Regions from separate parts of the Paenibacillus sp. J31R34 genome, predicted to be linked through region 2. Evidence: riboswitches for the same ligand, from Rfam matches in the RefSeq annotation. Region 2 holds a riboswitch; each other region holds the start of a gene.
The links. Region 2 has a riboswitch for cyclic di-GMP ahead of AC50YG_RS27475 (glycoside hydrolase family 26 protein). Riboswitches for the same ligand answer to the same signal wherever they lie in the genome.

Region 1 (10,249 bases), on a different contig from region 2:
CGTTGGAGGCGCTGTAGGCGTCTCCGTTACAACAGGCGTTGGTGTAGGAGATGGTGTCGCTGTTGGTGTAGGTGTCGGCGTTGGTACTGATGGGTTGCCCGAATTTCCACCTGGACTAGTTGGCTTATAAATAAGCCCAAGGTCAAGCGTCAGGTCTTCCCAGCCACGCGGTGCCCCTTCACCAATAACGATAACTTCTGTGTATCCATCTACCTGTTTGTTTGAATCTTCCTCAGCAGAAACACCGTCTGCCTCAGCTTTTGTTACTGTGTAGCCGACTGGCACAATAAATTTCACAAAATATTGTCCGCTTGGCAATTGATCAAACAAGTAGTAACCAGGGTTTCCACTCGCATCATTTGCTGTAATGGTTTCTCCAATTTGCTCTTTGTTTTGATTAAAAAGCTGTACGGTAACGCCATTTTGGCCATCCGTAGCCAGTTCATCCTGCTTGCCGTTGTCATTACGGTCAAACCACACATAATTGCCAATAACCCCTTTGGCAACTACGCCAAGGTCAATCGTATGATCAACCCAGCCAGCCGTTTCATTAATAATGATTTTGGCTGTTATGCCGTCTGCATCCGTTGCATTGGAATCAAGAGCTGTGTTCGCTCCTTGCTCCGCGCTTGTTTTCACATAATCGCTTGGCAAAACGAATTGAACATAATATTCGCCTGCAAGCAAATTATCGAATAAATAATAGCCCGGCTTGCCGCTTGCATCATTCGCTGTTGTCGTTTCAGCTACAGGCGTACCTGTACTGCTGCCTTTATACAGCTTAACCACAATGCCATTAATACCGTCTTTCTCATCTTCGTTCTGCAAGCCATCGCGGTTGCGATCGAGCCATACATAATTACCGATTTCACCGCGTGGAACAAGACCCAAATCAATCGTCAAATCATTCCAGCCTGCTGGTCCAATCGTAATGACCTCAGTTATTCCTTGGCCATCTGTTTTGTTGGAATCCACATCTGGTGCTCCAGCTTCCGGCTTAGTTACACCGTATTCCGCCGGAATGATGAACTGAACATGATAGTCGCCTTGCGGCAATCCAGCAAATAAATAAAATCCTGGTTTGCCATTTTCATCATGCGTAACGGTCTCAGCCAATACATGGTTTGCATCGTCATAAAGCTTAACGATAATGCCATTAATGCCTGTTTCCGCTGCATCTTGCAGCCCATCTTCATTACGGTCAAGCCATACATAATTACCGATGGAGCCACGCTCATCCGAAACGACAGGTATTTCATGCTCAGTCGTCACTGGCGGCGTTTCATTCGAAACCGCTTTAGCCACATTGATAATGGAAGCCGCTGCTGTATCTACTGACGTTACCTGGTATGAATACGTAAATTCCTTTGATTCCCCAGATTTCAGTGATGGAATGCTTGGTATGCCAGATACTTTTGTATCGGTAATCACAACATTCGTTAAATCGCGCTTGCCTGTATTGGTTACTTTAACCGTGTAGTTAATCCAGCTTCCTGCTGCTGTATCGGAAACAGCGACTGCACTGCCCTTTTTCTCAATCTTGAGCCCTGCTGTCGGAATGCTAGCCTCATCCTTAATTGGATCAGGGGATTCATTGTAATATACAGTTGCTACATTATCCAAATCTGTCAAATCCAAATCTGCATCCGTAACACGGTATACGCCCTCAAGCGTCAGTCCCGCTCCTGCTGCCAGATTTTTAATGATGATAGACGGATTCGTGCCGGTGCTTACCAGTTGACCAATAATGTCTGGTCTGTTATGGCTGCCGCTATTCAAGGCAATTTCCTCGCCATTATACGTCAGCTTAGTAAACTCAAAGCCGGCTTGCAGTCTATCAAGCGCATCTGAAATTTTAAAATTATGCAAAGTAACAGTAGAGGTATTTTTCAAAGAAAGCTTATAATGCACATCGTTTCCTACCACTACATACTCCTGAGAAGGAGCAATCGTGGAGGAGCCTTGTGTCACACTCGTTATTTCTTTCTCGAATGTGATGGAAGGGTATGAGTCGCCCGTAGGTGATGCTGTTTCGATTAGGCCCAAATCGATTGTCGGAATTTTACCAGCTGTACCTAAGCTGATCGTATCCGTACGATATGGCGTATAACCGTCTACAGTAGCGCCTTTCGTTACCAGATTGGAGTCATTGTCATTCGTATGGCTCGGATCTGCTCCATTCACATTTGCAGTCGTTGGCATGTAGCGATCCGGCAGCACAAACTCTACGAAATAATTGCCTGCCTCAAGTCCCTGGAACAAATAATAACCTGGACTTCCGTTGTAATGATAGCCCGTCTTGCTTGACTTGAACGGCGTCGTTTCACCCGCTTTGTACAGATTTACGGTAATACCGTTAATACCTGCACCTTGACCGCTATCGCCCGGATATTCTTCATCCTGCGTGCCATCGCGGTTGCTGTCGAACCAGACAAAATTTCCAATTTCGCCAAGCGGTACATGCTCGTTGTTCGGATGAATCAGGAAGCCGACCTTGTTAGGCGCTGTTGGAAGCATTTTGCTGCCTTCATCATTGCCTGCACCGATTTCAGTTGCTTGAATGGCAAAAGAGTTCCAAGCTACTTCATTGGTCGGTGCTCCCACAGGGGCATCCATTTTCCAATCCAATACGATATAGTCGCCTGGCGCAAGTCCAGCTGATCCATCACTGCCTACAATGTTCGACAGCTGGAAGTATAGCGACTTGATGTCTGTCAAATCATCCTTCTGATAATTGCCTTGTTCGATCCAGCCTTGCTTGCTGTCATTCACATTCGTGAAATTGACAACCTGCTCCTGATTAACCGACTTGCTGTAATAGGTGGACAGCGTGTAGTTCACCGTTCTGCTTCCCGCTGCCGCGGAAGATGTAAAGGTTTTATTGCCGGAAGAAAGTACTTCCGCCAGGTTAGGCTGCCACTGCGTGCCCCTTGCTTCATAAGGCGAACCACTGTTGACGCGCAGCGCATTATCGCCTACATGCGGCAAAATATCCAGCACATCAATGACGCCAAGTCTCGTATTCCCGCTATTGCGTACCGCCAAACGATAATCTGCTGTTCCGCCTTCATACGTTACGCTGTAACGCGGATACTCAGTGTATTCAATATCGCCATCATAATCGAATGGCTGTACGGGAAGAGCCGGTATTCCGTCATACGTAGCATCATCTGATGCCCGGAAAATTGGCTCCAGATCGCCTTGATTCCATTTTGTCGACTGTACGAGCGACGCTTTGCGTACCGTTACATTCGCAGAGGCATGAACAAAAAATTCATCCGTTCCCGCTGTTGGATCAAAGCCAATGACTGTATCTTTAATCGTATTGTTGCGTGTTTGCCATGCTGGCAGATTTTGCGGCTTATCCTGTGCGGAGTCCCCTGTATGCCAGAACTCTGTATTAGGATCGCTTGTTGTAATATACATATCGTTCGTGTAGGTTGTACCTTGAGGCGTACCCGCACGAACCTCGCCTTTATAGCTGATTTCAAAGCTTGTGCCTGGAGCAAAAGAGGTGCCGTCGGACCATGACCATTTGACAAGAGTCCGTCCAGTACCGTTCCAGTTTTTATCAACAAGCTCTAGCTGTGGAGCACTTGCTCCAGCAGGCGTGCCCGTAAACGTAAACGAGGCTGCCAGCGCCGCAACAGGATCGGCTATTTTAGGATTGAGGTAATAATCAAAGCTTGTTGGCAATAAATCATAGACAACTGGATTAACATAAGGTCCCGTTGCTTTAATATCATTGCGAACCGTTAAAGTGAACGGCACCGTACTGAGTGGACGGAAATTTCCCGCTCCAATCGCTTTATTTGCAACAAGCCATGGCTTCTCATTGTTGATATTGAAATCTGCTTGAGCCGTTTTTTGAGGCTTATTATCCCATTGACCTGGAACAGTAACATTCAGTGCCTGATAATCCAGAGACACTTGATTCGTTACTTGATCGCCGTGAACGACAGGAGCATTCGTACCGTTAGCGAAGTCTCTAACCGTTCCTGTAATTTCAATGCCGCCAATTGTACCGCCTGGAGCCAACGTGCTGAACGACCACTCCAAAGCAGTCAAATATTCGCCAGCATTCAGCACAATGCGGTTTGTACCAGCTGTCGTGCTCACTGTAATTGTGCCGTTAGGCGCAAGACTGCCGCTATACGCATGCCAAGTTTCAGTCACGCCATCGCTTGTTTTATAACGAAGCTGGGATGTAAAAACATTTGGCATTTTAATGCTGCTGTAATCCATTTCCACAGGCAGCACATCAGTCAGTACCAGGTTCGACAAAGACGTATTTACATTTGTCCCTGTATTGCTGATGCCGCCGATGTTGAACTTCTGGGTTTGGCCATGCCAGCGATACTGGTAAACGCGTGACTTGGTTAAACCGGAAACGCCAGATACCGGCTCTCCGAATTTAGTTGTCACATCAGCGTCAGGATCAGTAACTGCCCCGTCACCCTCGAGTGTATAGCCGCTCAAAATTTCAACGTTGTTTTTGCGCTCAAGCGGTGTTCCGGTCGGATGACCATACCCTAAATCGTCAGGGAATGTGACCGATACTTTTGCTTCAAAAGATTGTCCGGAAGCCAGCTCAATGTTCGACCAAGTGATCGTACGAGCCGTTGAATCATAGACGCCACTTTCTGTTGAGCTCACATATACGGCATCTGGCGGCAGCGTATCGACTAACGTCGCATATTTCAAGCTGCCAGGATTCGTATTGCCCGCTTCGCCTTTAATGCCTACCGTATACTCAACCGCTCCGCCAATAATCGGAACTCCGCCGCCAAATCCAGTGTCTTGGCTTTTGTAAGCCCACCATTTGTCATAGGTTGAGGCAGTTGGTGTCGCCGTCGGTGTTGCTGTAGGCGTTGGTGTAGCTACTGGATTTGGGTCCGCGTTAATCGTTACATTCGCCGATGCTGTTGTACTTTCCGCTGAATCAACGAGTGTAATCGTCGCCGTATTCGTCGTAGGAACAACCGAACTTGAGCCAGTCGGCTTCGCTTTCACTGGAATTTCCAGCTTTACCGAAGTACCGGAAGGCAGTGGATGTGCATTAACCGTAAGGGTTTGGCCGTTTTTCGTATCCCAGCCTCCATCCTCCCAGCCATCCACAATTTCAAATTGTGCCGGTACAGTATCAACAATCGTTACGTTCTTACCAACATGAGTCGCGCCATCCGCCTGATACAAGATGGTATACTTGAAGGTATCGCCTACATTAACGGTGTTCACACTGGCTGTCTTTGTAAAAGTTAGTCCTGTAATCGGACCTGCTGCCTGTATTGGAGCTGCGAATGGCTGGAATGCGGCTTGCAGCAGCAAAACGAGCAGCATAATCCAGGAAATCTTTTGCCTGATCGCTCTCTGTCTACTTGCGGGCATCTTATCAATCCTCTCTTTTTCTCTATCTTGTCTAGTTGTTCTATTGTTGTGATTACCTCACGAAAGCCAAGTCTTTCTCCATCCTCTCCCTCCTTACATTCAAATAAGAAAATTATATCTAGCCCAACTGTACAAAAACTTTACAAGCATCCCCTTCATTCGACAGCCTAAATAACAACAAAAAAAGCTCCGTCCATCCCTTGAAGGATAGACGAAGCTTCTGTACGTACCTATTGATTTATATGTGTTTAAATCCGTTTAATAAACTTTAGCAGCTATATAGCGCGAGCTGTCTTTAATCATTTTGCCCGCTTTCTTGCTGTTCTTCATGCCAGCATCAAGCGTCGTATCGATCGTGATCCATTTGCCGTCCAAATATACTTCATTCCAAGCATGATAGTTCGATACATCGGACGCTTTGCCCGTCACCATCTTGGCCGGAATGTCCAAGCTGCGAAGCATGCCCGCCATTAATGCAGCATAACCGTAGCAAATGTCTTTCTGTGAACTAAACGTACGATCGATTTGAGGCAAATAATCGTTGGTCACCTTAGCTGCAAGCTGATGATCATAAGAAATATTCGCCACAATATATTTGTAAATTGCCGTTACCTTCTCGGTATCCGTCTTTTTACCCTTAGTCAGCTCCAATGCTTTCTTGACCGCTTTGCTGTTGCTGCTCCAGTCAATATTTTGAATGGAGTTTAAATAGACAAGGCTGCTGTCACTCAAATTCAAGGTAACTTTGCCTGTTTGAACTGCTCTATATTTATTGGTTCCACTGACGTTCTCCAATAATGTAATCGTATAGTCTCCATTGCCCAGTTGAAGCGCGAACCACTCTTCTGTCTGGTTTGCCCGGAGCGCATACGTATAATTTTTGCCGTCTTTGGCTACAACCAGCCTTGTATCTACGCCCGACTTAACCTCATAACGAATACCGATGCTTCCTTTATCCACATTGGATTCATCGAGCCAGCTTGTCCCAGCTGCTGCCACTTGAGCAGTTGCTTGCGGGAACACGGACAGTATCAATGCAAGCAAAATCATAACCGTTAAACTTTTGCGCATAAAAAAAACTCCCTTCGGTGGCTAGGCTGCCATCTAAATAATAGAGAAGGCCCTTTAGCTTTGCGTCCCTGCCTTTCGACAGGTTTGCCGTTATCGTGTAAAGTTTTGTAAGTGATGTTAGGTAGAAGAACTACCTTATATTAAACTATGATTATCTCTAGTATATACCCATTATTTGCAACAAACAATACGTTAAACCTTTTTTATTTCCAGGCTGAGGCTTGTATTTTCTGGCCTCTCTTCATCCATCTCCGCTTTAACCGTTTCATAAAAGGCTCTTCTTTCCGCTCTTTAAGCATGCCCTTTACATCCCTTAGCAGGAGCATATACCGCATTTCATCCTCATGCTTCAAGCTTTGAAACTCTTTCAAATGTTCAGCGCCCATCCCACTTCAGCTCCATCATGCGTTTTATCAATCCTTTTTCGGCTGATAAAATTCTGATACCCGAACCAGCGTTTAGCTGCTTTTGACCGTGTAAAATTTTTGAAATCTCCAAAACTTTCTCGGTCCTGTCGACAAATAAAGCCAAGCAAAAAAATCACGAATACCGTCATCCACGATTCCCTCATTGTACTGATAAAGCTGCCGCTGATAGTTCAGGCGACATATTTCTACCCCATCCCACCAAAAAGAGAACGTGTTTCGCTTGTCGTCATGCTCCAGAGCAATCATAAATTTCCCTTCCGAAAGCTGAAAATATTGCTTGTCATAGAAAAACAAAGGCCCCTCAGAAGTAGCTGTAATCCCAATAAAATGACCTCGATGATGGGTATAAAAGCCTCGAACGATCGTGTAATCGGTCATTTGATTTAAATTCAGCTGTCGTAGGTGCTGGGCTCCCTCGCTTATACAGCAAGCCAGCTCAGGATAGCGAAAATGGCGAATGACGTTTATTTGCCGTTTCTCGGTTATCATCATCTTCTTCAACCATTCCTTTGAACATGCTATTTTTTGAAAATGAAGCCCGTAAAGCTTGTCCGTCTTCATTTTCACCTGCTCCTCCATTATAAATAAGGCAACTCTACAATTTCTCGACAAAATCCCTGTTTAATCTCGGAAAATTTACAAAATAGCCCCTACAACGCGCTAACGCTGCTTTTCCACTCTTTATACCATTCTGTAATGTACGCGCTTGGCTGCTCGTTCAATTCTTCTATCAGCGCGGCGGTTAAAACATTGTACTGCTGATTAACCATAAGATGATTTCCTTTGGACGCATACAGCTGCATTAAGGCAAAATAAGCCTCTTCCGCTTGCGCATGCTCCTCGATAATCCGAATATATCCGGCAATCGCTTTATCCAGCTGACCATGCTCGACATGCCATTCTTCCAATCGATAGGAAGTATTCAGCCATAACCGTTTCAGCCGCTGGCGCTCGCTCTCCGCCCACCAATAATCATAATCCTTTAAATAATCGCCTCTATAAAGATTCATAGCCTCTTCGTATTCCGCAAGCGTTGCAGCCGCTAGCGGCGGTGCGGCGGCAATGCCCCGCTCCCATTCCTCTACATCGAGCACAACCTGATTCAGCGTCAATATGTATCCTTCTGTTGTATTGGCAATGTGAAAACACTTTCCAAACTGATCTAGCGTTTTCCTAATGTGGTACACCGTCGTATACAGCTGGGCATATATTTTTTCCGTCCCATTATCGGGCCATAGCAAATCGATTAATATCGATTTTCTTACAAGCTGTTCGCGATGCTGGAGCAAATACAGAAACAACTCCTGCGCCTTCGTTGTGCGCCACCTTATGGCTGCATCCTTTTTCCCGGAAAACTCCACACTGAACTGCCCCAATAGCTGCAAAACCAGATGCTGCTCCTCATTCGCATTTTTCACTGGCTGTAGAGCCTGCTCTTTATCCTTCGCAGACGAGTCCAAACGCTTCTGAATCCGTTCCATCGTTTTCAATAAGCGCTCAGGATGAATCGGTTTGACGACATAATCCAGTGCATTCAGCTCAAATGCTTTCACTGCATATTCATCATAAGCGGTTACAAATACGATATTCAGCTCCGGCCTAACCTCAAGCAGCTGTTCAGCAAGCGCAATGCCACTCACTTCAGGCAAATTAATATCCAAAAATACGACATCCGGCAGATCGCGCAAAATCCGCTCTTTCCCGGTCATCGGATCCTCATATTTCCCCAAAACCTCTACGTTATTTAATTTCACGAGTTGTCGCTCCAAGTAATCCAAAGCGAGGCATTCATCATCTACAAGGATAACCTTCATGCTTTACTCCTTTAATATACGAAATAACCACTCGTTCACAAACTCTGCCATGCTGACAACAATTATAATCCAGTTAAATAGTTGCCGCAATCATTTGGCTTGAATAGTCGTTACAAATTCAGGGAAATTTGCATAGTAAAAAGAGCAGCATCTGCTAAACCTCAAGTAGGCTAAACGCTTGCTGCTCTTACGATCTGCGATTAGGGATAGAATGGACAATCCAGCTGTTCTGCTAGAGAGTCTACCAGGCGTTGACGCCCAGCTGTTCAATCGTTGCCTGAATAAAAGCAGGCTCGTCCTCCGGTGTACGGGAAGTAATCAAATTGCGATCTACCACGACTTCCTCATTACGAAAATGTCCCCCTGCTGCCAGCACTTCCTGCTCCAGCTCCGGATAAGCTGTCAGTGTCCGTCCCTGCAGCAAACCAGCCTCCGCCAAAACTTGCGGGCCGTGACAGATGGCGGCAATGGTTATGCCTTTTTCATCAGCGTCTTTGACGAAAGCATGCACGGCCACATCCTCCTTCAAGTGGGAGGGGGATGCCCCGCCAGGGATAATAATCGCCGCATAGTCGCTTGCCTTTGCCTCTTTAATCGCTAAATGCGACTTATAGGCAATTGTGCCTTGCTTGCCCTTCAATTCCTCATTGCTTCGCAAGCTTATAATAACCGCCTCATGGCCATTTTTCACCATTTCATCATACGGATTTTGCATTTCGGAATCTTCAAAGCCATCGGCCAGCAGAAAAGCCACCTTCTTCATTTGCGTCATCATTTACACGCTCCTTCTTGTTTGGGCTCTAGATTACTTTACCCTAAAAAAAGGATTCGCAAACAAATACTGACGCTCAGATGCGATTAACGATACATGATCATCCTTCCACAATAGTCGCATTCCTCGCTTTGCTGTGGAAGAAGAACCTTATTCGCACCACAGCCAAGGCAGCTGATTGTTTTAGGCACGGGCGGCTGTATTGGCGGGGGCGGAGGGCTTTGCCTGGCATTACGAATCGCTATCCGCTCCGCTAAAAAAGCAGCGGCTGCCGCTTGCTCCTCGGCCTCCCACGCAGCTCTCCGCTCTTGCTCTTCATTCTCGGCCATACTTCTCTCAAGCTCTAGCTTTTGCTCCGCGCTCTGCAATTCAAGTCGCAGGGATTCTATTGCTTCCCTAATCGGCTTCTGGACTGGTTCACGTTCTGCAAACTGTAAAACAAGGTGAACTAAAATCCACGCTGGGAAAATAAAAATCACGGAATAAAGAAGTATATTCAGCAGTAATTTTTCCTGATATGAATCCGGTAATACAATTATATAAAAGATAACTCCAATAATTGGCCATACCGATCCAATTATATACACACCGATTTTCTCGCTTCTCTCTAGCATAACTCATCCCGCCTCTGTAGCTTCATCCATTTTCTTCTATTTTAATGATGTTCGCTCCCAAGTCTTGCTCTCTTCAGCTCATTTAGTTCGTTATTCACCTCAAGCAAACGCTGCTCCATGCTGGATATTTCCTCCTCGGCCCACTCCAGGTATTCTTCTTGT
Region 2 (10,249 bases):
CAGCGCCCAAATGCCATAGCCATACACGCCGAGCGTAATGCCGACGATGCCGTAGCCCGCCGTATAAGATACAATTTGCGACAGCGATAGCTGACGGAACTTCAGCTCCCGTTGCAGCAAAGCTTCAGAAACAATGGCAACGCCATTGAGCGGAAATACGAGTGCCAAAATGCCCAACACGGCTGCAAGCTGCGGCATTTTGAAAAAATCCGCCAGCAGATCAGAGGACAGCCACAGTGCCGCTGCCACCACAATGCCAAGCATAGAGGAAATAAAGAAGGAAACCTGCAAGTCGACCGTGTGAATTTCTTTGCGCTGAATAATGGCCGGACCTACACCAATACTGGCAAACAAGGTCGAGAAGCTGACGATTACGAGCGCCAAATTAATGAGTCCAAACTCCTCGGCACCGACGAAGCGGGCAAGGACGACCAGGACGACCATCTGGATGACATTTTGCAATCCGGTTCCCGTGAATGCCCACAGAAAGCCCTTGCGGGTTCTGCGGGTCAAGCCGGCTTCCGACACATGATTATCCGAGTTGGCTGGCATAAGCGTTAATATCCGGGCGACCGATGGAAGCATAGACGAACTGCCGCTTCTCCATCTCTGCCAAATCAAATATGTTGCGTCCGTCAATCAGTATCGGCTGCTTAAGCCGCTTTTTCACTTCATCCAAGTCCATCTTCACTACCTGCGGCCATTCGGTTAAAATCACGCAAGCATCACAGCCGTCGACCGTTTGCAGCAGATCATCGGAATAAACAACGTCCGTGCCAATGACCAGCTTCGCTTGCTCAACCGCTACCGGATCATACGCATGCACTTCGGCACCGCGGCTGATAAGCTCACGAATGATTGGAATCGACGGCGCGGAGCGCATATCGTCTGTTTCCGGCTTAAACGCCAGACCAAGCACGGCGATTTTTTTGCCTGCAACAGAACCAACAATCGTATCGATTTTTTGCACAAAATGGATCGGCTGATTTTTATTCGTTGTAATAACCGATTCAATCAGCTTAAATTCGTAACCTACATTTTTGGAAATGGAAATGAGTGCCTCGGTATCTTTCGGAAAGCAGGAGCCGCCGAATCCAATACCGGCATCTAAGAATTTATTTCCAATGCGGCTATCCAGCCCTAGCCCATAAGACAAATCGACTACATTCGCACCGACACGCTCGCAAATATTGGAAATATCATTAATGAAGGAAATTTTCATCGCGAGGAAGGCGTTGCTGGCATATTTAATCATTTCAGCCGTTTCAATGTTTGTCTCGACAATGACTGTGTTGAATGGCTCATGCAGCTCGCGAATCAACTGCATCGCCTGCTTGCTTTCGGCACCAATGACAGCGCGTTCCATATTCATGCAATCCTTGATGGCTGTGCCTTCGCGCAAAAACTCCGGATTCGATACGACATCGAAGCTTGCATCGCTCGTGCCCAGATGCCCCCGAATGATCGATTCTACCCGTTTGCCCGTTCCAACAGGCACGGTGCTTTTGTTCACGACGACTTTATAGCCGTTCAGCGACTTCCCAATCGTCTCAGCTACGCCGTCAACGTAAGTCAGATCCGCTTCGCCGGTTGGGGACATTGGCGTGCCTACTGCAATATAAATAATATCCGAAGCCTGTACAGCCGCCTCCACGTCGCTTGAGAATGCAAGTCTTCCCGATTGGCGGTTCGCGTGCACTAATTCTGCGAGGCCCGGCTCATAGATTGGAATTTGACCGTCGTTCAGCTGGTCGATTTTATTTTGGTTAATGTCGGCACAAATGACATGATGGCCTTTCTCAGCGAAGCAAGCGCCGTTCACCAGGCCAACGTAGCCTGTACCAATTATCGTAACTTTCATTATGCATTCACTCCACTTTTCGCACGGCTTAAAATCTGTTCAAGCGATTTAATTAAATCTGCGGAAAACTCCTGACGTTCGAGTGCGAACTCTACATTTGTCAAAATAAAGCCTGGAATTTCACCGACATCGTAACGTCTGCCTTCAAATAGATAGGCCAGCACATCCTCGACCTGGTTCAGCTTTTGCAGCGCATCGGTCAATTGGATTTCCTGCCCCGCGCCAACCTCCTGCTGCTCGATCAGGTTGAACACTTCCGGCGTCAGCACATAACGTCCCATGATAGCAAAGTTGGAAGGTGCTGTGCCCAGCTTTGGCTTCTCTACCAAATTGTTCACTTTAATAAAACGATCATTTACCTCAGATGGATCAATAATGCCATAACGCGCCGTCTCTTTATCCGGTACATGCTGTACGCCGATAACCGATTTGCCCGTTAGCTCAAAAGCATCAATTAGCTGCTTCGTGCATGGAATCTCGCCTTTAACGATATCATCGCCAAGCAGCACAGCGAACGGCTCATTGCCGATAAACTTGCGTGCGCACCAAATCGCATGCCCGAGGCCTTTTGGTTCTTTTTGACGAATATAGTGAATATCGACCTTGGAAATTTCCTGTACCTTCTCTAGCAGATGCAGCTTTTGGTTTTTCAGCAAATTGGCTTCCAGCTCAAACGCATTGTCAAAATGATCCTCAATCGAACGCTTGCCTTTGCCCGTTACAATAATAATTTCTTCAATGCCGGATTTTACGGCCTCTTCTACAATATATTGAATCGTTGGCTTGTCCAAGACGGGAAGCATCTCTTTCGGCATTGCCTTTGTAGCTGGCAAAAACCTCGTTCCAAGTCCGGCTGCCGGAATAATCGCTTTTGTTACTTTCATCGCAAATCCCTCCCAAGTTAGATAAAACGTGGTTACATAAGGTGAAACGGCTGTCGCCGCCCTCTGGCGGCAAAGCTACCGTTTCGCGTTTTACACTTCAATAAACACGATACTATTTATCTGAACATCCGTTGCCGCGAGACGGCTTTTCCATTCCTGTGCAACCGGAGCGAGTACCCGGTTCTCCTTGATTACGAGCGTATGCCAATCGGCCAGCTCCGCAATCGTCTGCGCTTCCGAGCAATGAACATAAGAAGGCAAATCCCAGATCACAACCTCGTAGCTTTCCCGAAGCTGTGCCATCAGCTCCTCAGCCGACGTTTTCATGGAAAGACTTCCGCCTACTACACATACCTCGATGAAATCCAACTGCTTTCCAGCGGTTTTGATTTTGCCATAAAAGCCTTGGCTAATGGGCCATTCCGCATAGCCCTTTTTGCCAGAAGCCGTACTTGGCAGCTTGCCGTTCGGGTTAAACCTCACCCAAGCGACCTTGCTTTCCCCAGACAGCTTCATCGCCAGCTGCTTGCTGATATTTCCGCTCGCAAACTTACGGTCAAGCGTTCCGAAGGCCAATGTGCGCTGTCCGCTTTTTTCCATCACATGGCGGTAACGCAGTGCACGCGACTTCGCTTCCTCTGCCATACGGCGCTTCATCCATCCCCCATAGAACGGGATAGCTGTTTCCAAGCGGCTGGCAAGCTTCGTTGTTTCCATTGGAACGTCAGCGAATATCGCTTGCACCTCGGCTGCTGTCTGCAGCTTGCGCGACATCATATGCAGCAGAAGCCACAGGCATAAAAGTACAATCAACCCGCCAACAAACGAGAGCAGCATATAAAATAATGGATTGGCGCTCACATAAACCGCCTTTTCCGCGCTTGCTTTATGCAACAGGACAATGTTGTTGATTTTGAACAGCTCCAAGCTTTGCGAGCGGAACACGCTAACGACGGTGTTGGCAATGGAGGCAGCCTGCTTACGGTCACCATCGGTTACGGTAATTCGGATAACCTGCGAGAGCTCGACGCTTTTCGCGCTAACTTTGGCAGCCAGTTGATCTGTGCTGTAAGGCAGGCCAAGCGCCGCAATTACCTGCTCCAAAATCAGTGGATTTTTCAAAATAACATTATACGTATCCATCAGCTTGAGACTGCCTTGAATCGAAGTGAAATTATCACTCGTCTCTTGTGAGGTTATTACAACTTCAGCCGTTGCCTTATAAGACGGAGGACTTTGCATCTTCACATAGCCCACTGCGGCTGACAGCAGCAGTGCCGGAATAATGACAAACGGCAATCTGCGGATGATCAGCTTAACAATTCTGTGTATTTCCAAATCTCTCATCCCCTTGCAAAACAATCATTCGCCGTCATAGCTTGGCTTTCATTCGTGTTCGCCCTACTATGACTTGGAGTTCGCTTCTGCTGGCACAATGCCTGAACGAAGCTCCTTGCTTGGCGGTATGCTGCTGGACTCCCCCAGCAGCAGGCTTAAATCAAAAGCTTCATCGAAAACAATGGCCGCCGTCATCTTATTGCGCCTAGCCCATCCCACGCGGATGAGACGCCCGTTTGCCTCGAACGCTGAGCCGATAATTTGCAGCCTGACCTTCTTGCCTTCATGCATCGCCGCCTTCTGCGGGAGCTCAATTCGGCAGCCCGTGTAGCTAATATCAAGCAGCTGCGTCCGGTAACGGTCCTCTTGATCGACCAAAATCGAAGCGCGGCGCTTCAGCCTAACTCGCGGAGACTTGCGATTTATCGATTTATAGGTGTACTTGAAATTAGAAATATAACTGGTTACGGAAGTCCATACGCCCGCCTGAAAAACGCCCTTAACGAACTCATCCGCATTGCCGTATACTTCAGCAAGCCATTTGCGCTCATCATCAATGTTGCTCCAATGAAGCTTGAAGCCTACCTGGAATCCGGAGCCATGCTTATCATAAAATATTTTCTCAGCTGTCACGCGTATAGCGTCCTGTGATAATGGAATGTCCAGCTCCATGCGATCCGGAAGCGGCAATATCGTATCCGTATAAATACGGCAGCCTGTCTCACTAATATCCAGCGTCTTGACGTTTTCCATCTTCAGCTCTTCATCTTCCATATAACGAAGCGTGAGCGGCAGCTCCTTGGCGAAGCGCTCCGACTCCCGCATGCGTGGGCGTTCAAAACCGAGCAGCAGCGCGAGAATAAGAAACACTCCGTTATAACCAAGCCAGAACAAATTAATGAGCATGGACTGCAATTCATTTTCGCCCGCACCCGCAATACGCCCCACATTTATCGCCATCAACACAACGGATAGCACAAGCAGAACGAACAACGGCATCATATAGCGATAATTAATGGACGTTTTGTTCTGATAAATGCCTTTCGGCGTCACCTCAAAGGGGATAGCCTTGCGGAAGATGGTTTCCTGAAGGGCTGCGAGGAATAGCGTTGGCGTCATGGCCGTCTCGTAAACGTTGTTCCAAAACACATTGAGCTTCTTATTCGTTAAGTAAGGCACTACAGTAATCGAGAACAAGAAATAAGGCAGCCAGAAGATAAGCAGCTGTTGCAAGCTTGTTTCAAGAATAGCCACGCCAAAGGTCAAGAAGAGCATAGGTGACAGTATGTACATAAAGCGTGTAACGCCAAAGTACCAGTACAGCAGGTTGGAGAAATAAAGCAGCCGCTGCATCAACGATAAGCCCTTTGCCTCAAGCGGATTGGACATCCTCGTCGTTTGTATCGTGCCCCTAGCCCAGCGGGCCCGCTGTTTAATTTGATCGGATATGGACTCAGACGTTAGGCCTAGTGCCAGCACCTCATTCAAGCAATAAGAATCAAACCCATTGGATTGAAGCTTCATCCCCGTAGCCAAATCCTCCGTAATCGTGCCAATAACGAAACCGCCAATATGATCAATAGCGCTGCGCCGAAAAATACAGTTGCTGCCCACATAAATAACAGCATTAAAACGGTCTCTTCCCGACTGAACAAGCCGCATAAACATATCCTGCTCGTTCGGAATATTACGCCCTTGGTAGTAGTTGTATTGGAAAATATCTTCATTGTAAAAAACTTGGGGCGTTTGTACGTAAGCAAGCTTTTCATTTTCTGCAAAAAAACCTACCGTTCGCTGTAAAAAATCCGGTTTTGGCATCATATCTGCATCCAAAGTGAGGAGCAAATCGCCCTTCATTTTCGTCAGCGCATGATTCAAATTGCCCGCTTTAGCATGCTCGTTTCCGGGACGATCGAGATAATGAACGCCTAAGCCTTCGGCTACTTCTCTCATTTCCGCTCGTTTTCCGTCATCACATACCCAAATATTTAATAAATGCTCCGGATAATTCAAATTTTTACAGGCAAGGATGGTTTTTCTAACCAAGGATGGCGGTTCATTGTAGGTAGCGATTGTAACATCCACAGAATAAAGGTTGTCAGGTAATGGCGCAGGCTTTCTTTCAGTGGGTTTTAGCAGAAGAATGTGGAATAAAACGGATTGAAAAATAGAAATAATTTCAAAAAATAATAACAAAGATCCAAAAATTAATGACCAGCCAGATGGGAGTGTTTGTACAAGTCTCCATACTAGATACACGATCATGATAGCAATGGATACCGTTGTTAATATGTACCTAGCTTTTGTTTTCAAATAACCCCAATCCTTTGCGCTCTATTTATTCGCCATAATTCCATTCCTTTTCTGACTAATCTACAACATGGATTGACTATACTGTCTATTCTCGCTGTCGATATTTGTTAAATTGGCCGGAAATATGATATTTTTGGCGGCTAAGGCTCAAATTCAAAGTTATCTTATCACAATCCTTGCCCCTTTAAAAGTTAATTTTTATTCTTAACATCTTAATCTTCTATGCAAATGTGTAGAAAAAAAGCGAAAAAACTCTAATTTTACGCGGTTTACGCGAAATTAGAGTTTTTTCAGAATACCTATTTGGTACTATATCAACTAGTGATTTAAAGAAGAGGTTAGACCTAGGCCTTTACTACCGCCCAAATCTATTAAAGTGTTTTTTGCAGCGTTTGGTAAGCGCTCAGGCTATCAGCCGACGAATCGATATGCCAGTCCAGTTCTTTGTTTTCATTGAACCAGATCAAACCTTTGATTTGGCTGTACGCTGGCGATTGCACTTGGTTCATAGCGTCAATAACCCATTCTTTTTTGCTGCCGCCGCTTTCGGTTGTGCCTGTTTCAGCGATGATGATTGGCTTGCTCGACATGCTTGTCAGCGCTTGGTAAGAAGCATAGAATACATCGTTAAACGTTCTCCACGAGCTCCACGATTCTTTCGTTCCAAAATTGTAGCCATCGATCGAAAGCATGTCCACATAGGCATCGCCCGGGTACATAGCTGTAAACGAAGCGTTTTTGCCAACATTTTCAGCGTTTACGTTGTACATGAATTTGATGTTTGTTGCGCCTTGCTCCTTGAAAATGGTAACGACACGTTGGAATGCCGCTTTGTAGGTTTCGTTCGTGTTCACTGTGCTGTCGCCAACGCCCCAGCCGTACCAGTTGCCGTTGCCTTCGTGGAAAAGGCGCAGCCAGATTTCAGGGTTTTTATTAGCCGCTTGCCAGTTCATCAATTGTTTAGCTGTTTGTTTCAGGTAAGCGTCTACTACGCCTCTATTGATATCAGCAGTCGAATATTCTTTGTAATTTTTATTTTTAAATTCAAGGGTAAGTAGGTTAATCGAACCATTACTATTTACATAGTCCATAAAACCCTTCCACTCATTGATCCCTTGATTCGAATTGACAAAAGTATGTACAACATCTTGGTGTCCACCGATCAGTTGCTCGTAGGCAGCAATGTTGTTCAAGCTTTGGTTCGGCCAAGTGCCAATCCATGCTCCATTGTAAAAGTTCGTTTGTGCGCTAACAGGGAGTGCCCAGAGTAATGTCGAAGCGAGCATAAGGAGTGTAAGTGCGAATTTTGTCTTTTTCATTGTAAGTTCCTCCCCCGAGCGAATGATGGTACGTGGTCCGAAGAACACGCCACACCTTCATCAGGCAAAGGAGGCTATGTTGGGCTTCGGCAGCTGGCGAGCATATTCCGTTAGGAATGAAGCCCCTGTAGCTTTGCGCACATCAGGTTTCCCTGAGTTTGCCTTTTCGTGTTTGAAGCAATAAAAAAAGATAGTCCCTGCTCCCGAAAGAACAAAGTCTACCTTGATTAATAAAGGAAGAAGCGATGTTGAATTCGGCAGCTGGCGAGCATATTCCGCTAGGAATGAAGCCCCTTTAGCTTTGCGCACATCAGGTTTCCCTGAGTTTGCCTTTTCGTTAAACATAATAGGTATAAAGTATGAGCCAATGTAATATGGTGTTATTGTACACCTTGATCGCAAATTTCGTCAAATTATTTTTCCATAAATTTATACAACGAAAAAATATCCATTAAAGTAGCAGATCGCGTACACAATATGAAGCAGGAAAAACATCATGAAATAAAACATTTGCAGCGGCTTATTATTTTTCAGCACATCCGCAAAATAAATATAGAAGGGGAACGCGACCATGACATAGCGTGGAATGCTTTGCAAAAATTCGGCGCTGGCGAACGGAATGAGCATAAGCAGCAGACCATATGCAAAAAACAGCCATTCATGTGCATTACGGCGAATATCTTTCCAGCGCATAATAAGAAAGGCAACAAAAATGACGAGGACGGCATTGGCAATGATAAAGGCAAGCAGACCATTTTCCCAGCCGCCATTTCCTGAGAAATATGGTTTTTGGATAAAATGAATGTAGTTTGAAAATGGAGCAACCGTCTTGCGATACCAGTTGATGCTTTGCTCGGTAATCGGAGCCAGCAAATCGCCCGTGAGCCATTTCATATACAATAGATAACTGGCCAGCGGCAGTGCTGAAATAACAGCATAACCTAAATATTTCGCGTCCTTCCACTTGAAACGGTACAGCCTGTGTTCAATCAACAGCGTCCCCACAACGAAAAACAAGTTGACGAAGCCCAAATTGCGCGTCACAGCGGACAAGCCCCCGAACAGAAACGCGAGAAAATATCGCTTTTGCATCGCATAATATACGGTTATAAGCGACAGCATGAGGAACAGGCTCTCCGTATAAGGCACGGCATAGAAGATGGCGGTCGGAAAAATAAGCAGCAGCAGCACCGCAACTTGGGCGTGCTCCTGTTTCAGCCCTCTTTTCAAACAAATGCCATAAAAATATAATAGCGATACGAGCAAAAACAAATTCGATAAAACCGATCCCACGACCGTCGAATCATATTTAGAAATAGACTCCACCAGGAAGACTAACAAAGGGTATAAAGGGAAAAACACCCAATTTGCACTAGGATGCGGTTCATTGATGTTATACGTATCGTAGCCATTTTCGGCAATACCCAAATACCATACGCTGTCAAATTTCCTTAAATCCTCAAAGCTCGGCTTCTTCAGCTGTGAAATATCCGTCTGGATCGAGAGCTGGCTCGATGTGAAATCATGCCCCTGTACGACCGTATAGTCTGGCGGCACTTGATAGTTCGGAAACAGATTCATGCCGAGAAAGCCTGCAAAATAAAGCAATATTCTCGTGATGACAAACAAGGAAAGCAGGAAGATCAAAACTTGTGTGTTCGATTTTGCTTTAAGCAGCAGCGATTCCATTCGTCACCTCGTCTCTTGTAATTGCTGCGTTTTCGTTTTCGGCTCCGCCAATACAACGTTATGCAGCTCTGTTTCAACGAAGTATTTCGGCCTTTTCTTCGTTTCAATGTAAATTTTGCCGATATATTCGCCAATTAGTCCAATGCATAGCAGCTGAATGCCGCCAATGAACCAAATCGAAAGAATCATCGAGCTCCAGCCGGATACCGTGTTACCCTGCAAATGCCGTACGAATACATAAAGGGCGAACAAAAGGCTCATCACCGACATGAAAAAGCCGACAACCGATACTGCGCGGATAGGAGAAACGCTGAAGGAGGTAATGCCTTCCCATGCGAAGATGAGCATTTTTTTCAGCGGATATTTCGATTCGCCAGCAGTTCGCTCCAGACGATCATAATACACGCTGTCGGATTTGAAGCCGATGGTGGGAATGATGCCGCGCAGGAACAGATTGACCTCCTGGTACTCCTCCAGCTTATCAACGACCTTCCTGCTCATCATCCGGTAATCCGCATGATTGTAAACGACGTTGACACCAAGCTTAATCATTAATTTGTAGAAAAATTGCGCGCTGAACTTTTTGAACATCGTATCGGTCGTCCGCTTGTTGCGTACGCCGTACACGACCTCGTAGCCCTGCTTGTACTTCTCAATAAACTCGTCGATCACCGTAATATCGTCCTGCAAATCGGCATCGATGGAAATTATGCAATCCGCATATTCCTTCGCCGTCAACAAGCCCGCCAGCAGTGCCCGCTGATGCCCAACGTTACGAGAAAGCTTCAGCCCGCTCACAAAACGGTTGCTCCGGTGGAAGGAATCAATAAGCGACCACGTTTTAT
Region 3 (10,249 bases), on a different contig from region 2:
CTTCGGCAACAATCGCTGGGTGCGGGCGCTGCAAACCGGACTTTTCACCGTCACGCTGGACTTGGTGCTCGATCCGGTAGCTTATGCTCGGGGCTTCTGGCTGTGGGAAGAGGGCGGTGCATACTTTGGCATTCCGGCGACGAATTTCATCAGCTGGTTTATGATCTCAGCGGCGCTGTCGCTGCTGTTTCCGGTTCGCGAAATCTCGTATGCTGTGCGCCGCGAGGCGGCAAGGCTAGGCCAGCTCATGCTGCTCATGTTCGGTGTGCTTGGCATGAAGGAAGGGTTGTATGTGCCAATGCTCATAGCTGTCGCTGCGGCTGCTGTGCTGGAAGGAGTCGTGATTCGCTATCATCACATCGCAAAAGAGCAGGTGGTTTGAGGAGGTATTTTCCCGTTACAATAAACACTATTTGCTGAAACGGCATTTTCATGAAGTGTCGCTGCGAGGAGAGCTGGAGCAGGCTCCGGCCGATCGTCCTTTGCTGATTATTATGAACCACAGCAGCTGGTGGGACGGGCTGCTCGTCTACCATATGATTCGGAGCGAGTCGCAGCGGCAGCATTATATGATGATGGATGAGCGGCAAATGAAGCGATATGCTTTTTTTCGCCGCATTGGCGCCTTTTCGGTGAATAAGGAAAATTTGCGGGAAACGGCAGCCTCGCTGCGTTATGCAGCTGACCTCATGCGCAGCGGCGGAGCCGTCTGGCTGTTTCCGCAGGGCGATATTTTTCATTTGGAAAGCCGTCCGCTGCAATTTCAGACGGGGGTCGGCTATTTGCTGGAGCGCTGCCGAGATGCAGCTGTGCTGCCTGTAAGCTTGTATTATACGATGGGGCTGCATCAGAAAGCGTCTGCCTCCTTCTCTATTGGCAGCTTGATCGAGGCAGACTGGTGCGCTCTGGGACGCAAAGAAGCGACTTTGCTGCTGGAACGCAGGCTGGAGCAGCAGCTCGGCGAGCATCGGCTGGCTGTTATTGCGAGTGCAGACGGTGAGCGGGATGGTTTCCGCCTGCTGCTGGCGACCGGGCGCTCGGTCAATGAGACGTTCGACCGGATGAAGGGGAGGACGGCGAAATGGAAATCGTTTTTTGGACGATAGCAGCCGTTCTGGCGCTGCAGCTGCTGTTCGTGCTTTGGAATTTGCGCCAGCTGCCGCAGCTTGGCGGCACGGGGGAAGGCCGGCTGTGGCTTGCTGGAGGCGAGGGGGCGGTCGCTGACTTGCTGCCAAGGCTGTCCGTGCTTATTCCAGCACGCAACGAAGCGGAGCGAATTGGGGCCTGCGTGCAGGCGGTGCTGGCGGCGGAGCAATCGCCGCTGCTTGAGGTGCTTGTGCTGGATGATCAGTCTGCCGATGGCACGGCTGATGTGGCGATGTTGGCCGCGCAGGGAGATAGGCGCCTGCGCGTGCTGCGGGGAGCGGACTTGCCAGACGGCTGGCTGGGCAAGTCGCATGCTTGCCAGCAGCTGGCGCAGGAGGCGCGCGGCGAATGGCTGCTGTTTCTGGACGCCGATGCGACGCTGCGGCCGGGAGCTCTGCCTGCCGCGATGGACACGGCGCTGCGTCAAGGGAAGGGGCTGATTACGGGCTTCCCCCATCAGCAGACTGGGTCTTGGCTGGAGCGGCTTGTTGTGCCGCTCATGAATTTCACCATCGCCTGCCATCTGCCGATCGGGCTGGTGCGTGGCTCTGCTGACGCCAAATTCGTGGCGGCGCATGGCGCTTTTCTGCTGATCCATGCCGAAAGCTACGCGGCGATTGGCGGACACCACAGCTTCAAATCCAAGCTGCTCGATGATATGGAGATGGCGCGTGCGGTGAAACGGGCGGGCTTGCCCATGACGCTCGCCGATGTATCGGGGCAGGTGAGCATGCGCATGTATTCAGATGCAGCGGGCGTGTGGAACGGCTACAAGAAAAATATTTTTGCCGGAACGGGTCGCCAAACGGGCCTTCTCGCGGCACTGGGTATATTTTATGTGCTCATCTATTTGCTGCCGCCTGCTATGTTCATAGCAGCTTTGCTTGCTTACGCCGTTTTTTCGGCAGGAACGCTGGCAAGTACGCTTGCCGCCTGCTTGCTGCCGGCCGCGATAGGCTGGCTGCTGGCGCTCATCATTAAAGGGGTGATCGATCATCGCGGCCGCTTGCCAGTGTGGTTTGCTTTATTGCTGCCGGCCGGCATTGTGATGCTCATTGGCATTGCTGCCGCGTCATGGCGTGCAGCGGCGAGCGGGGAGGGGTATGTATGGAAAGGCAGGCGTTATCTATGAAGCGGGTTGTCATCATTGGCGGCGGCATCGGTGGTTTATCAGCGGCGGCCCGCCTTGCGCATGCAGGCTATGCGGTCACTGTGCTGGAGCAGCAGGAGAAAGTGGGAGGCAAGCTCCAGCGTATCCAGCTTGGGGAATATCGCTTTGATCGGGGGCCAAGCACAATAACGATGACGCATGCTTTTCGCAAGGTGTTTGTTTCAGTAGGCCGCCGCATCGAGGATTATATTGATTTTTATCGACTGGAGCATGGAACGCGCAACTGCTTTGCAGATGGCTCGGTCGTGGATTTATCCGCTGACCCGGCCGTGATGGAGGAGCAAATTTCCTGCTATAGTCCGGAGGATGCGCGGCGGTATCGGGCTTTTATGGCCGAGGCAGCGGTGATGTATAAACAGGCGGAGCGTCATTTTATGAACAAAATGATGGTTTCCTGGCAGGATAAGCTGAGTCCTGGGCTAGCGGCAGCATTTGTCCGCATTCGCCCGCTGACGAAGCTGTCCGTGCTGCTGCGCCGTTATTTCCGTCATCCCAACACGCTGGCCTTGTTTGGACGTTATGCGACCTATGTCGGCTCGGCCCCTGATCGGGCGCCAGCCATCTTCGCGATGCTGCCGCATGTGGAGGCGGAGCTTGGCATTTTCGGTGTTCGTGGCGGCACGTACAGCATTGTTGAAGGACTTCGCCAGCTGGCGGAAGAAATGGGGGCGGAAATATACACCTCGACACGTGTACAGCGCATTGTTGCCAGTGGCGGCCGTGTAAGCGGGGTAGAGACGGACGGCGGTTTTGTGCCAGCTGATCTGGTTCTCGCGAACGGTGATGTGCTGTCCGTATGCCGAGATTTGCTCGGCGAGCAGCTGCGGCCCGCGATGACAGACCGCAAAATAGCAAGCTACGAGCCTTCGCTGTCCGGCTTTGTCACTCTTGCCGGCATTCGCAGACGTTATGATAAGCTGCTGCATCATACTGTATTTTATCCGCAGCGGTATGGGGAAGAATTTGAGGCGATTTTCGAGCGCCGCGTGGCGCCATCTAATCCTGCGATCTATTTATGCTGCTCCGCCTATTCAGAACCGGACATGGCGCCGGAAGGCGGCAGCAACCTGTTTATTTTGGCGAATGCCCCTTATACGTCGGACGCTTGGAGCTGGGAGAGGGAGGCGGAGCGTTATCAGGGACGTCTGTTGAAGCAGTTAGCTGCCTATGGCTTGGAGGGACTAGACCTTAATACGGAGCAGCTTGCTGCTTATACGCCGGAGGATCTTGAGCGGGATACGTCAGCATTTCGCGGCGCCATCTATGGCATTTCCTCGAATTCAGCGAAGCAGACGTTTATGCGGCCGTCCAATCGTGCGGATTTGCGTGGACTATGGTTTGCAGGTGGAACGACCCATCCCGGCGGAGGAACGCCGATGGTTGCCATGTCAGGGCTGCTCACCGCAGAGGCGATGATTCGGCAGCATTCTTGAGAGAAACTAATGGTGCAAAAGAAAAGCCGCACTTGGCTGGGTGCAGTAATGCATCCAGCCAAGCGCGGCTTATTTTTAAAAATATAGGAAAGGATAGGATTGTTCCATCCATTCTCTATATTTCTCGGAATGAAACGCAAACTAAAAAGGGTCAAATAAAATAAAAAACCCTTCTAGGATTAGAGGGCCTGCTTGAAACAACTTATTAAATATCGGGACGACACGATTTGAACATGCGACCCCCTGGTCCCAAACCAGGTGCTCTACCAAGCTGAGCTACGTCCCGAGAAAAAATGGTGCCGTCGAGAGGACTTGAACCCCCAACCTACTGATTACAAGTCAGTTGCTCTACCAGTTGAGCTACAACGGCGTGGTTATGAATCGGACACAAGATGTATTATGCCACAGAACTTTAGGAGGATGCAATACCTTTTTTTAATTTTTCGAAAAAAAATTCGGGCAGCAGTCAAATGCCCGAATCGGCCTATTTTTTAACTTTAAAATGAACGACTGCGCTGTACAGCATTTTCCCGCGATCGGGATGAAAGACCGCATGATGGCTAATGGCGTGAACTTGTAAAAGTAGTGCCTTATTCGCTTCAATTTGCTGGTCAATATGCTTCTCCAGCGTTCGTAAGTCAAAAGCCTCAAAAAATTCGATTTTATCCTCAATTAAATCTAATCGGAAATCCATCATTAACCCCCTCAAATCTCTTGCATGCCTAGCTTTCGTTAATAGTATAACGTTGTTCAGAACTAGTTTCAAAGTATCATGTCAGCTAATCACGCTTTTTGTAATTTACAAAAGGGTTTCCCTAAATTATACTTTAAAAGTGTCGAAATAAATAGAAAATTACATACTGAAAAAGGCAAACTTATTGAAAAATAAGGGCGCAAAGTTATGGGCCTAAGGTATTAAGCTATGGCTGCCAAACTACCGGTACAGGACTATAGGCTGATTCAGCTATTCAACTCGTAACGGTGGTTGAATAGCTTTTGTTTTTTTTCAGTGTATTAGGAGAGATGGAGAGAAAATGGCGATTAACCGATTGAAAGAGGCAAAATGGTTAAAATGGACATCAAGAATTTCTGATTTCTTGAAGAGACAAAAGGTTACAACGAAGCTACTGTTCATCACTTCATTAATTACATTGTTTAATGTGGTGGCTGGTGGTTGGATTTTTATGCAAAATGCTTCGGTTAGAAGTGCAGTGAACGCTTCAAATGAGCTTCAGGAGGCCAAAAAAGAATATCAAGGTGTATCGGATTCAATGCTGCGCACGCTGCTTTCAATGATTGATGCGGTAGAAAACGGCAGCACCGGCGATGATGGCATCAATTTGGCGCTTAAGACGATGCCCGAGCGGGTAGAACATCTGAAGGTTACACTAGAGTCGCTGGATGCGAAATATCCTCACGGAGATAATGGCAACGCCTATTCGAACCAAGGCAATGTGTTTGGGCTTGCTCTGGAGCAGCTTAATAAAGAAAACGGCAATCACAGCCTGCTCTCGATTGAAGACCGTTCCGCCAAGGTCAAACAGCTTGTCAGTACATATACGATTGTTCTCAGCTTTGCGAATGAAACGGTAGAAAAATGGCTTGAAGTGGATTCGGTTGCAACACAAGATGCATTGAACAGAAGTCTTGCGGCTGCCAATACGATTATTATAATCAATATTGTGCTGCTTGCCGTTTTGCCGTTCATCATGTCCTATTCGTTAAGCCGAAATGTGAAAAAAGGCATCGTTGGCTTAATGAATCGAATTGCCTCCTATCAAAATAACGATTTTACCTATGATGGGAAGCTGGATCGCCAAGATGAATTTGGTCAAATTGACCGTTCGCTGGAGCAAATGGGAAGTGCGCTTCGCGACACGCTTCGTTCGACTATGGATGTAAGTACGGTTGTTCTGCAAGCCTCGCGCAATATGGGAGATATGATTGTTCGCAATCAGAATGCTTCCGAGCAGGTGAAAGAAGAGATTGGCAATGGCAAAACGATTTTGATGACCCAGTATGATGATGCTACTTCGATCTCGGCCGTAACGGAGCAAATATCGGCAAGCTCGCAGCAAATTGCAGCTTCAACCGAATATATTAACCGCGATATGAAAGAAATGAGAGAGTCGTCGCGCACAGGCTCCACCGATATGAAGGGCGTCGTGCAAATGGTCAATCAGACGGTGCAGCAATTTTCCCGAGTAACGGAATCCTTTGACCGGATTAATGAGCGCTACAATAATGTAACGAAGTTTTTGGGCGGCATTCAGGATTTGAACACTCAGACGAATTTATTGTCGCTGAATGCTTCGATTGAATCGGCGCGTGCAGGCGAGCATGGCAGAGGGTTTGCTGTAGTAGCAGAGGAGATTCGCAAGCTGTCGAGCCAGACGGATATCATTTCCAAAGATATTACGAAGGAGCTTAAGCTTATTCAGAACGATTTTGCCGACAGCAGCCAGAGCTTGAGCAGCTTCTCAGAAGTGATTGAAACGACGAAGCAGGCATCGGTGACCGCGAGCGAAATGTTTAACGGCCTGGAAAATCAAAGCAGCGTCTTGTCCGAGCAAATGGGCGAAATCTCCGTCGGTATTGATGAAATTACAAAGGGTATTACCGATATTGTTGGTTCTGTAGACAAGCTGCTGCAAACCTCCTCCGAGGTGAATGGCAAAATGGAGCAGATGAGCGGAATGTCCGAGGATCAATTTGAGGTATCGATTCAGCTTCAAGAGCTGGCTGAGAAACTACAGGGCTCTTCCACTAATTTGCGCGAAAAAGCGGCTGTATTCAAGGTGTAAGCTCGCTTTTAATGGATTAGTAAATGGAACAATAAAAAGGAATAGTAAAGAGTAAATAGCTGCTTTCAGCGCCCGTGGGCGATTGGAGGCAGCCTTTTTTTTATCCAGCCCTTTACAACAACAGAATACTAGTGTACTATTTAGATATAACACTAACACATTAACACGGAGGTGACTTATGCCGATTGAATTTGACAACAACCAGCCAATCTACATCCAAATCATGAACTACATTAAACAGCAAATTATTAGCGGGAAACTTAATCCCGGCGATAAAATCGATTCGGTGCGCGAGCTTGCAGTGGAGCTGCAAATCAATCCGAATACGATACAGCGTACTTTTCAGGAACTGGAGCGTGAAGGCATCGTCGAAACAAGGCGCGGACTTGGAAGATATGTAACGAGCGAGGAGGCGGCGATTGTGAGTATTAAAAAAGAGATGGCGGCTGATTTGCTCGGACGTTTCATTCAGGGGATGCGCGATTTGGGCTTTAAGCAGGAGGACATTGTAGCGATTGTATCGGAAGCAGTTAGCAAGGAAGAGCAGAAATAGGCGGGGGGAGAATATACGAATGAAGAAGATTGTTGAACTGCAAGCCGTAACAAAAAACTACGGATCGAGAAAAGCGCTGCATAATATTAATTTAAACCTGGAAGCTGGCAAAATTATTGGTCTGCTTGGCAGCAATGGCAGCGGCAAGAGTACACTCATGAAGCTGGCGGCAGGACTCATTCAGCCAACCTCAGGAAGCGTTCGAATTTGCGGAGAGCCGATTGGCATCGGGACAAAGGCGGTTACGTCCTTTATGCCGGATCAGCCGGTAACCGAGTCGTGGATGCGGGTGAAGGATGCCCTTCGTTTTTTCAGTGATTTTTATAAGGATTTCGATCAGGAGAAAGCAGGGAGCATGCTCGACTTTTTGAAGCTGGATCGCAATGATCGCATTAGCTCTTTATCCAAAGGAATGAATGAGCGGCTGCAGCTCACGCTGGCGCTGTCGCGTCAGGCTAAGCTTTATTTACTCGATGAGCCGATAGGCGGCGTTGATCCCGTCGCGCGGGGCAAAATTTTGGACGCCATCGTTAAATTTTATAATGAAGACAGCTGTGTGCTCATCTCGACGCATTTAATTACAGATATCGAACGGGTTTTCGATGAAGTCATTTTTATTCAGAACGGTGAAGTTTCACTGCGTCAGGATGTAGAGAGCATACGCTCCAAGCATGGTAAAAGTGTAGATGAACTATTCAGGGAGGTATTTTCAGAATGATAAACTTATTGAAATATGACTGGAAACGCAATGCGAATTTAATTATGGGCTCGGCGGCGGCGCTTATTATTTTGCAGGGAGCACTTTCCTTTTTTACTGCTACTCGTAATTGGCAGCCTGCAATGTCGCTTACATTAATGTTCATGGGCTATTTATTCGTTGCCCTTATGTTGATCATATTTTCCTCAAAGACGTACTCCCACAACCTTAAATCGTACGGTCGCCGCTTATTGCCGCTGGCCACGTGGAAAACAATCGCTTCGCCTCTTCTGCTGCAATTCATATTATCGGCTGCGCTGAGCGGACTGGTGCTGCTTCATATCTGGCTGTTTAAATGGCTCTCTCCAAGCACCTCACTGGATTTATTGAATCCGCCTAATTTCGAGACGGGCGTCCTGTTTTTTATTTTGATATTTTGGATGGTTCTATTTTTGATGCTGATGGTCTACTTTTCGATTACAGTGGGGCATCTCTTTAATAAAAAGCTTTTTCCATGGGTAGCAATAGCGGTCTTCGTCCTGCTGCAATTTTTCATGGGCTATGCGGAGAAATGGTTGTTTAACGATGATTTATTCGGCACGATGGCCTCAGAGCTTACCTCTTCAAGCTTGACAATTTTAAAGTCCCCAACAGGCGAAATTTCGATTGGCAACTGGGGCGTTATGTCGTTTGAAATCGTGATCGGTGCTATCCTTGTGAGCATCATGCTGTACTTGCTCAGCAAAAAGCTGGATGCGTAGAGGAAGGCGCAGCGAAGGCCTGCAAGCCAAAGGTTGACAAACCTGCCATTAGCGCGTGACAATAATCGTATACAACTTCGAAGATAGAAGGGACAACGAACTCATGACGCTAATGGAAAAATTCAAGCTGGCTGCCGCAGGCTATGATGCCGCTACCGTTCAGTCTATTGTAATTGAACCGCTGCTTATTGAACGTGGAGCTACTGGGCAGGTTGCACCTTATTTGCAAAAGAAGGGCTATCGCAACGTTTTAATCGTGTCCGACAGCATCACGTACGAGATAACTGGAAAACAACTGGAAGCGAAAATTGCCGCTAGTGATATTTCCGTTAAGGCAACGCTGATCAAGCCTGACAAACAGGGAGATGTCATTGCGGACGAAGTATCCATTGTGCAACTGCTGCTTGATATTCAGCATTATGCTGCGGAAGTAGTCATTGCGGCTGGTTCCGGAACACTTCATGATATTACGCGTTATGCGGCCTATACGGCGGGCATTCCGTTTGTATCAGTCCCGACCGCTCCGTCCGTTGACGGCTTTAATTCCAAGGGAGCTCCGATTATTATTCGTGGTGAAAAGATTACGATCGCCGCGATTGGCCCGGACGCGATTTTTGCCGATCTCGATGTGCTTACGCAGGCTCCTGTTGCGATGGTTGCCGCAGGCTTTGGCGATATGCTCGGCAAATATACGTCCTTATTCGATTGGTCCTACGGCTCGCTAGCGGGCGACGAAGCTTATTCGGATATCGTGGCGACGATTACGCGTGACGCTTTAATGCAGTGTGTGGAAAATGTAGAGCTGATTGCATCACGCAGCGAAGAGGGCATTCGCGTGCTGATCAGCGCCTTGATCGAATCGGGCCTTGCGATGCTGCTGTTCGGGCAGTCCCATTCGGCCTCGGGCGCGGAGCATCATTTGTCCCACTACTGGGAAATGGAATATATTCGCCTCGGCAACCGTCAACTGCTGCATGGAGCGAAGGTTGGCGTCGCATGTGCAGAAATTTCTGGGCTGTATCACCGCTTGGCGGCTGAGCAGGTGCCAGCGATTAGCGGGACGGAGCATGCGGAGCGCATCAACCAGCTGATCGCGGAAATTCCGGATGAGGAGACGATACGCGGCTGGCTTAGTCTGGTTGGTGGTCCATCCACAACGGCTGAACTAGGTGTGAGCGATGAGTTGCTTGCCCGCAGCTTGAGTCAGGCGCATCTGGTGCGGCCAAATCGTTATACGCTGCTGAGAGCGTATAACGAAGAGGCGGGAAAATAATATTTTATAGATAGCGAATAGAGTGGCGTCGTGGTGCGAATGTGAAGCTCCCATAAAAACCATAGGGGATTCGCGCCTCGAAATTTGTCGAATCATACATAAAATGAGTGAATTCTTTAAAAGTCAAGAAATTTTTGCGAATGTGCTAGCATTATTTTGTTGTGATTTAGATAAATGAATGCCATAATGGCACTTATTTATCTATTTTTCGCTGTCGCACTCTGTGTGAGTGCGTGGATTGAAACGATATAGGATACATGCTATCGCTCCGTTAGTGTGGTCGCACTCTGTGTGAGTGCGTGGATTGAAACGTCATACATCAGGCGTGGGCATATCTTGCCTGACCGTCGCACTCTGTGTGAGTGCGTGGATTGAAACACCTCATGCACGCCTATAGCAGGCATATCATGA

Region 1: linked by a shared signal. The riboswitch ahead of AC50YG_RS25460 (transglutaminase-like domain-containing protein) and the one ahead of AC50YG_RS27475 (glycoside hydrolase family 26 protein) in region 2 are both predicted to bind cyclic di-GMP.
Region 3: linked by a shared signal. The riboswitch ahead of AC50YG_RS10015 (methyl-accepting chemotaxis protein) and the one ahead of AC50YG_RS27475 (glycoside hydrolase family 26 protein) in region 2 are both predicted to bind cyclic di-GMP.

The regions. Positions count from the first base shown of each region.
Region 1 covers NZ_JBXENU010000010.1:254,702-264,950, reverse strand. The annotation lists gene AC50YG_RS25465 (SdrD B-like domain-containing protein) at 1-5,388, opposite strand, end outside; gene AC50YG_RS25460 (transglutaminase-like domain-containing protein) at 5,647-6,459, opposite strand; cyclic di-GMP riboswitch class I at 6,473-6,558, opposite strand; gene AC50YG_RS25455 (hypothetical protein) at 6,918-7,448, opposite strand; gene AC50YG_RS25450 (response regulator) at 7,538-8,701, opposite strand; gene AC50YG_RS25445 (DJ-1/PfpI/YhbO family deglycase/protease) at 8,943-9,464, opposite strand; gene AC50YG_RS25440 (hypothetical protein) at 9,560-10,087, opposite strand; gene AC50YG_RS25435 (hypothetical protein) at 10,129-10,249, opposite strand, start outside.
Region 2 covers NZ_JBXENU010000013.1:28,763-39,011, forward strand. The annotation lists gene AC50YG_RS27450 (lipopolysaccharide biosynthesis protein) at 1-639, opposite strand, end outside; gene tuaD (UDP-glucose 6-dehydrogenase TuaD) at 533-1,861, opposite strand; gene galU (UTP--glucose-1-phosphate uridylyltransferase GalU) at 1,861-2,745, opposite strand; gene AC50YG_RS27465 (Wzz/FepE/Etk N-terminal domain-containing protein) at 2,836-4,083, opposite strand; gene AC50YG_RS27470 (glycosyltransferase) at 4,150-6,348, opposite strand; gene AC50YG_RS27475 (glycoside hydrolase family 26 protein) at 6,768-7,715, opposite strand; cyclic di-GMP riboswitch class I at 7,801-7,888, opposite strand; cyclic di-GMP riboswitch class I at 7,969-8,056, opposite strand; gene AC50YG_RS27480 (mannosyltransferase family protein) at 8,145-9,404, opposite strand; gene AC50YG_RS27485 (glycosyltransferase family 2 protein) at 9,408-10,249, opposite strand, start outside.
Region 3 covers NZ_JBXENU010000003.1:142,420-152,668, forward strand. The annotation lists gene AC50YG_RS09980 (carotenoid biosynthesis protein) at 1-382, shown strand, start outside; gene AC50YG_RS09985 (lysophospholipid acyltransferase family protein) at 438-1,106, shown strand; gene AC50YG_RS09990 (glycosyltransferase family 2 protein) at 1,082-2,278, shown strand; gene AC50YG_RS09995 (phytoene desaturase family protein) at 2,254-3,750, shown strand; tRNA gene AC50YG_RS10000 (tRNA-Pro) at 3,963-4,036, opposite strand; tRNA gene AC50YG_RS10005 (tRNA-Thr) at 4,045-4,120, opposite strand; gene AC50YG_RS10010 (YrzA family protein) at 4,235-4,444, opposite strand; cyclic di-GMP riboswitch class I at 4,609-4,692, shown strand; gene AC50YG_RS10015 (methyl-accepting chemotaxis protein) at 4,785-6,554, shown strand; gene AC50YG_RS10020 (GntR family transcriptional regulator) at 6,733-7,107, shown strand; gene AC50YG_RS10025 (ABC transporter ATP-binding protein) at 7,127-7,825, shown strand; gene AC50YG_RS10030 (hypothetical protein) at 7,822-8,565, shown strand; gene AC50YG_RS10035 (sn-glycerol-1-phosphate dehydrogenase) at 8,669-9,838, shown strand.